DNA from 2 places in the Rhizobium sp. BIGb0125 genome. Region 2 is predicted to be linked to the other one. Evidence: riboswitches for the same ligand, from Rfam matches in the RefSeq annotation. Region 2 holds a riboswitch; the other holds the start of a gene.
What was found. Region 2 has a riboswitch for cobalamin ahead of nrdH (glutaredoxin-like protein NrdH). Riboswitches for the same ligand answer to the same signal wherever they lie in the genome.

Region 1 (3,933 bases), 260 kb from region 2:
GACGCCTTCATTGACCTCATTGGTCGAGTTCTTGATCAGGCCGGAGATTTCCTTGGCGGCGGAGGCTGAACGCTGGGCAAGCTCACGCACCTCCTGCGCGACGACCGCAAAACCTTTGCCCGCTTCACCGGCGCGGGCAGCCTCAACACCGGCGTTGAGGGCAAGCAAATTGGTCTGGAAGGCGATTTCATCGATGACGCCGATGATCTTGGAAATCTCGCGTGATGCGGTTTCAATGCGCGCCATGGCATCAACCGTTGCATCAACAACCTGCACGGAATCGACAGCTGCAATGCGGGCGTCCTGAACCAGCTTACGGGCCTCGGCCGTGCGACCGGTGGATTCGCGAACCGTCTCGGTAATCTGTTCAAGTGCTGCGGAAGTTTCCTCGAGAGCCGCCGCCTGTTGCTCCGAGCGGGTGGCAATGCCACTGGCACTGGCGCGCATCTCGCCGCTTTTACTGGACAGCATGGCCGTTTCGGTCAGCACCTGCTCAAGGGTTTCCTGGAACTTCGCCAGCGATTGGTTGAAGTCGTGGCGCAGGTGGTCGAACTCAGGAACGAAGGGGTCGTCGATTGTCAGACGAATATTGCATTCCGCCAGACGTTCAAGACCAGCGCCCACTTCCTGAAGTGCCCGTACGCGACCAGAGACATCGGTGGCAAATTTCACAACCTTGATGACCTTGCCTTCATCATTGAGGATTGGGTTGTAGGTCGCCTGAATGAAGATGGCACTGCCATCCTTGGTAATGCGCTTGAACTCGTCGGCATAAAATTCACCAGCCGCCAGACGTGGCCAGAACCCGGCATATTCATTGGAGGCAACATAGTCGGCCTCACAGAACATCTTGTGGTGGCGTCCCTTGATCTCTTCGAGGCTGTAACCCAGCGCCGAGCAGAAGTTTTCATTGGCGGTCAGGATCGTGCCATCCGGCTTGAACTCGATGACGGCCTGTGCGCGCGACAGCGCGGAAATCTTGCCCTTGCTTTCCACGCTCTCCTGCTTGGCGGCAGTAATGTCGGTGGCGATCTTCACCACCTTGACTACCTTGCCGCCGCGGATAATCGGGTTATAGCTGGCCTGGATCCAGATTTCTTCACCGCTCTTCGTCAGGCGGCGGAACTGGCGTTGCTCATACTGGCCGGAAGCGAGGCCCTTCCAGAACGTCGTGTAGTCTGCTGCGGCAGCGTCTTCTGCGCGCATGAACATTCTGTGATGACGGCCTTTGATCTCATCTAGCCGGTAACCGAGCGTCGCGCAGAAATTTTCGTTGGCGTCGAGCACCATGCCGTCGGGTGTAAAAGATATGATGGCCTGCGATCGGCTGAATGCAGACAGGATAGCCGCGGCTTCCGTGCTGAAAATGCGATCAAACCCCATAACTCCACCTGTCAAACTTGGTTAATGTCTATAACTATTCACTGGCAAATTTTAGTTAAAACTTTGATTAGATTTCCGCATTTTCAGCTCTAACGGTACAATCACCTTGTCACGCAGCGACACTGATTGCCCGATTGAAACGTCGCCCATTGACTCAAACCGTGCCGCGCCGGATAACAAAGATGGATGGTTCCTTGCCGGGTTTTCCGGCTGGATGAAAAGGGAACACGATAGGGAATTGTCCTCATTCGTGGCTGCCCCCGCAACTGTGAACGGAGAGCCTGAAAACAAAGAGCCACTGGTCTGGCGCATCGATATGAAATCATAGTGATTTTGCACTGTCGATGCGAAAAAACAGACAGACCGGGAAGGTGTTTTCAGGTTACGACCCGTGAGCCAGGAGACCTGCCATCGCGAGAGTGTCCATGCCGGCGGGGTGTCCGGAATTTGCGCGGTTTTGCGGAAATGCTTCGGCGGTTTCCTCTTTCTTCGTGTGCTTCCCCGTGGTGACGGATGTCGATTGCGGATCCGCGTGTCCATTGCATACGCTGCCGGTTCCGTTTTTGAGACTGCGTATGCATTGAGCGAGAGGGTTCACCATGTCTGTCCAAAACAACGCCGCCACGCAGGCGGTATCTGTCAAATCTGCCAGCGCAGTCCAGTCGCTTCTGGCCGTGTTCTGCGGCCTGTTCATCATCGGTTTTGTCGGCTTTTCGCATATCGAGGCCGTGCATAATGCCGCGCATGATACGCGCCATGCCAACGCCTTTCCCTGCCACTGAGGGAGAGCGACATGTCGTCTTTTCGTAATATCGTTTTTACATCCGTTCTGGTGGGGCTGATCTGCGGACTTGCCGTCAGTATCATGCAATATGTCGGCACCACACCGTTGATCCTGCATGCCGAGACATTCGAATCGGCTGGCGGTGAGGCCGGGCATAATCATGACGCAGCACCGGCAACCGGTGAAGCGGCTGCGCCTGCTGGCCACGCTCATGACGAAGAAGCCTGGGGACCGGCGGATGGTTTTGAGCGGAATGCCTACACGGCTGCTGCCAATATTCTGACGGCAATCGGTTATGCACTGGTTCTGACCGGCCTCATCTCACTGCGGGGCAGCAATATTGGCTGGCGTGAAGGTCTGTTCTGGGGGCTTGGCGGCTTTGCGGCCGTGGCTCTGGCGCCGATGGTCGGTCTGCCGCCTGAATTGCCGGGAAGCCCGGCTGGTGAACTGGCCGCGCGTCAGGCCTGGTGGATTGGCACTGCGGTAGCAACAGCAGGTGGTTTAGCGCTTTTGGCTTTCCGTCGTGAGCCATGGGCTGCGGTTCTCGCCATCGTGCTGATTGCTGCGCCGCATGTCATTGGTGCGCCGTTGCCGCCAGAAGGCGAACATGCTTTGGCACCACTGCCACTGGAGCGCCGTTTCATCATCCTTGCCACACTCACTAGCTTTGTCTTCTGGGTGTTGCTGGGTGCTTTGAGCGGCACGTTCCTCAAGCGCTTTGAAGCGGCCAAGTGAACAACGGTTCTGCCGAATGGAGCGTGGCGCTTGATGCGCTGCGCTTTTCTGTTCCCGGGCATGGCGCGCCTTGCGCCGTGCACCGCCTTGCTTTCAAGGCACTGCTTGGTGCATCACCGGATAGCGAGGCCTGCCTTGCCTGTTTTACCGAGCATCAGGCTGCGTTTGAAGCTGCCGCCCTCGACAAGATCAAGCGACAAAACCTACCAATCGACAAAAGCCTTCATCTGAACAGTCGGGATATTCGTCGCGCATTGGGTAACGATATCGCGTCGGGTCCACAGCGTGTTTGCCGGGTTCTCGACCGCGATGTTGCCAGCTGAGTTATCTCAGCGGTGCTCGGCTGCAAACGCCTTGATTTCTGATTCTGCTTCCTGTCCCCACAGGTCAAGCGCCTTGAGGATCTCGGTGGTAAAACTGACCGGCGCGGTTCCCGCTGCCGTGATAACGCCTTGGTCGCGCACCGCCTGTGGCTGGTCGCGATAATAATCTGCACCCGAATAGGCTGGATAGGCGCGGTGTGAGGCAAGTGAGTTGCCGGTATGGGCAACGTCATTCAAAATGCCGGTGCCGGCCAGCATGCTGGCGGCCGCGCAAATGCCGGCGACCACACGTCCCTCCCGCCGGAACCGCTGCACCATCTCGGTAAAGTCCGGCGCGCCGCCACGCTCCCAACTCAGTCCGCCTGGAACAATCAGTGCATCGATCGAGGCCGGATCAAGTGCACCATAGGCCACATCGGGCATGACTTTCAGGCCACCCATTGACGTTACGGGCGAACCATCCGGTGACGCAATGATGATCTCGGCACCCAGATAGCTGCGCGCCACCGCACTGAACAGGGCGCTTTCCCAATCGGCGAACTCGGGCGTCAATGCAATTGCAATACGGGTCATTGTCTTTGTCCTTGCTGACAGCAATCCAACGTTACGCAATAGCCTGCATGTAGCGCATGCCGGTGACCGGACGCGGTGTGAAGTCCATGTTTTCGTAGAAACGATGTGCAGCAACATTACCGGTGGCGGCACTGA
Region 2 (3,933 bases):
GTCGTCTTGCCGCCGTAGCCGTCCATCACCTTGATATCGCTGACGAGCCGCAAACCCTCGCTGATGAAGGTGTTTTGGTAAAGATGCAGGTCTCTGTACTTGGCCACGTAACCGGACTGGTCTTCGAGAGACAGAGTATTGTGGTGAGACAGTGAGTCACCCATGATGATGAATGCGTTGTTGGACGCCAGATGGACCATTTTCTTGACGAGAGCATTAAATTTCTCATCGTCAATGATGCAGCTCGTTACGCCCATGCACAGGATGGTGTTGAACTTTTCCTGGTCTGGAGAAATTTCGTCCACCGTTGCACAGTGAAAGGTCATTTTGGGTTCGTGCGCGAAATTTTGTCTGGCAACATCCAGCAGGCCGGGCGAGATATCGTAGCCGACGATCTTCTCAGATTTCGGCAAAAACATTGCGGTATATTCGCCGTTGCCGCATCCGATATCCAAAGTCGAATGTGCGGCTGGAATATGTGAAATAATAACCTCGAGAATCTTTTTCTTTTTCTCGTAATATTCCGGTGCAGCCAGATGTGAATTGCTGGTGTTTTTCCAATAAATCTCGGATTTTTCCTGATGGGAAACCATGACGTCCACCTTTTAAATTATGCGAAATTTCAATTTCGAATCACGTGCTTAGCACTGTTGGCAGGCAGCATCCCAATATTGCGGTGATTTTCAAGTGAAGTTACCTTGTCGCACGCTTTTTACAGGATATCTCGGTCGTGAGGCTGGGTCGGTGCAGCATGGGGGAAAGGCACGCAATGCAGGCCGACAAACGTTCCGTCACACGCTCTCCATCAAACGAATGCATTCTGTTGTGAGGAAAGCAGTTTTCGGGCTTGTGGTTGATTGACGAATCGCGCGCAATAACTACTATATGTAGCGTTCTAGGTTCTTCCGGTCGCAAGACATAGGAAGCTAAGATGGGAATATGGTGAGCCAGCGTAGTAAGGCGATGCCATAGCTGCCCCCGCAACTGTAAGCGGATAGCGTCTACTTAATTCCGTCACTGAAGCATGTGTGCTTTGGGAAGACTAGGTATGATGCCGTGACCCGCGAGCCAGGAGACCTGCCTCGAACAAGACAATCCACGGGCGGGGTGTCCGAAGGGTGCGTGTTATCCCAGGCATAGCTTGGCATGCGCACATTTGACCCCTGCCAAAGCTTCGGGGTGAAAGCATGCTGTATGAAATATGTGTTCCGTTCGTCATGATGCGCGCGCGGTATTTAATCTGATGTGATTTCAGACCCCCGAGAATTTTAAGAACCAACGGTTTTGTCCCCAAGACGTAACCGAATGCATCCGCTTGCCCAATTTTATCGACCAACGAGGAACGTCATGAATATCACCGTCTACAGCAAACCTGCATGCGTACAGTGCACGGCCACGACACGCGCTCTCGAGCGACAGGGTATTGCGTACAATGTCATCGATGTTTCCGTTGATGATCAGGCGCTGATGCATGTGCAGAATCTCGGTTACCGTCAGGTGCCGGTTGTTGTGGCGGGTGACACCCATTGGGCCGGTTTCAGGCCGGATATGATCAGCACGCTGTCGTGACGGACGATCGGCATGGGGCTGATCGTTTATTATTCATCGACATCGGAAAACACCCGTCGCTTCGTTGAAAAGCTGGGGTTTCGGGCGCTGCGCCTACCAGTTGCGGCAGATCAGGTCCCGCCGCTGGTGACAGAGCCTTATGTGCTTGTCGTGCCGACCTATGGTGGCGGCGGCGCAAAAGGTGCGGTGCCGAAACCGGTTATCCAGTTTTTGAACTCTACGGAAAATCGAAGCTTCATTCGCGGTGTTATCGCCGCTGGAAACACCAATTTCGGCGAGGCCTACTGCCTTGCCGGTGACATCATATCCCGCAAATGCGAAGTGCCCTTTCTCTACAAATTCGAGCTCTTGGGTACCGGGGAAGATGTTGCGAAAGCCAAATATGGATTGGAACGATTTTGGACGTCACAACACTCGAACGCCCACTAAAGGCGGGTGAAACGGCGCTGGATTATCACGCGCTGAACGCGATGCTGAACCTCTATGATGAGGATGGAAAAATCCAGCTCGACAAGGACAAGCTGGCGGCACGGCAGTATTTTCTGCAGCACGTCAACCAGAACACGGTCTTTTTCCATAACTTGCGGGAAAAGCTCGATTATCTGGTCCTGGAAGGCTATTACGAACAGGAGGTTCTGGACCAGTATTCCTTCAATTTCGTGCGTGATCTTTTCGACGAAGCCTATGCGCGTAAATTCCGCTTCCCGACCTTCCTAGGCGCGTTCAAATATTACACCAGCTACACGCTGAAAACCTTTGACGGCAAGCGTTATCTCGAGCGCTACGAAGACCGTATATGCATGGTTGCTCTGACGCTTGCGCGCGGTGATGAAGTGTTGGCCCGCAATCTGATGGATGAGGTCATTTCCGGTCGTTTCCAGCCAGCGACGCCCACATTTCTCAATGCCGGCAAAAAACAGCGCGGCGAACTGGTCTCGTGCTTCCTGCTGCGCATTGAAGACAACATGGAAAGCATTGGCCGTTCCATCAATTCTGCCCTGCAGCTTTCAAAGCGCGGTGGTGGTGTGGCGCTCTCGCTGACCAATGTCCGCGAAATGGGCGCGCCGATCAAAAATATAGAAAACCAGTCATCCGGCGTCATTCCGGTGATGAAGTTGCTGGAAGATGCATTTTCCTATGCCAACCAGCTCGGCGCACGCCAAGGGGCAGGGGCCGTATATCTGCATGCGCACCACCCTGACATCATGCGGTTCCTGGACACCAAGCGCGAAAATGCCGATGAAAAAATCCGCATCAAAACCCTGTCGCTCGGCGTAGTCGTTCCCGACATCACCTTTGAACTGGCGAAGAACAACGAGGATATGTACCTGTTCTCGCCTTATGATGTGGAGCGGGTTTACGGCGTGCCGTTTACCGAGATTTCGGTCACCGAAAAATACCGGGAAATGGTTGCCGACAGCCGCATTCGTAAAAAGAAGATCAAGGCCCGCGAGTTCTTCCAGATCATTGCGGAAATCCAGTTCGAGAGCGGTTATCCTTACATCATGTTTGAGGATACGGTGAACCGGGAAAACCCTATTGCCGGTCGTATCACCATGAGCAATCTGTGCTCCGAAATTCTGCAGGTCAGTGACGCTAGCATCTTTAATGATGACCTTTCCTACAGCCATATGGGGAAGGATATCTCCTGCAATCTCGGTTCGCTGAATATCGCAGCGGCGATGGATTCGGCGGATTTCGGCACGACGATCGAAACTGCAATCCGGGCTTTGACTGCCGTCTCGCAGATGAGCCACATCTCATCCGTGCCATCGGTCGCCAAAGGCAACGATGAAAGCCATGCGATTGGCCTCGGCCAGATGAACCTTCACGGCTATCTGGCCCGCGAGCGCATTTATTATGGTTCGCCGGAAGGAATCGATTTCACCAACATCTATTTCTACACCGTGGCCTACCATGCGGTCCGCGCATCGAACCGATTGGCTGTGGAACTGGGTGAAAGCTTCAAGGGCTTTGAAAATTCCAAATATGCGTCTGGTGACTATTTCGATAAATATACCCAGCGCGAATGGATGCCTGCCACGGAAAGGGTTCAGGAGCTGTTTGAAAAGGCCGACATTCACATTCCGACCCAGGACGACTGGCAGGAATTGAAGGAAGCGGTCATGACCTCAGGTCTCTATAATCAGAACCTGCAGGCGGTGCCGCCAACCGGTTCGATTTCCTACATCAACCACTCGACCTCTTCGATCCATCCGATTGTCTCGAAAATCGAAATCCGCAAGGAGGGCAAGATTGGCCGTGTATATTATCCCGCAGCCTATCTGACCAATGATAATCTTGAATATTATCAGGATGCCTATGAGATCGGTCCTGAAAAGATCATCGATACCTACGCTGCGG

Region 1: another riboswitch for cobalamin. It lies ahead of M2418_RS06840 (CbtB-domain containing protein); the one in region 2 lies ahead of nrdH (glutaredoxin-like protein NrdH).

Annotation. Positions count from the first base shown of each region.
Region 1 covers NZ_JANUDV010000002.1:584,770-588,702, reverse strand. The annotation lists gene M2418_RS06845 (PAS domain-containing methyl-accepting chemotaxis protein) at 1-1,383, opposite strand, end outside; cobalamin riboswitch at 1,554-1,811, shown strand; gene M2418_RS06840 (CbtB-domain containing protein) at 1,983-2,165, shown strand; gene M2418_RS06835 (CbtA family protein) at 2,177-2,902, shown strand; gene M2418_RS06830 (hypothetical protein) at 2,899-3,225, shown strand; gene M2418_RS06825 (type 1 glutamine amidotransferase family protein) at 3,232-3,798, opposite strand; gene M2418_RS06820 (GNAT family N-acetyltransferase) at 3,830-3,933, opposite strand, start outside.
Region 2 covers NZ_JANUDV010000002.1:842,533-846,465, reverse strand. The annotation lists gene M2418_RS08075 (bifunctional 2-polyprenyl-6-hydroxyphenol methylase/3-demethylubiquinol 3-O-methyltransferase UbiG) at 1-593, opposite strand, end outside; cobalamin riboswitch at 881-1,100, shown strand; gene nrdH (glutaredoxin-like protein NrdH) at 1,348-1,569, shown strand; gene nrdI (class Ib ribonucleoside-diphosphate reductase assembly flavoprotein NrdI) at 1,582-1,998, shown strand; gene nrdE (class 1b ribonucleoside-diphosphate reductase subunit alpha) at 1,968-3,933, shown strand, end outside.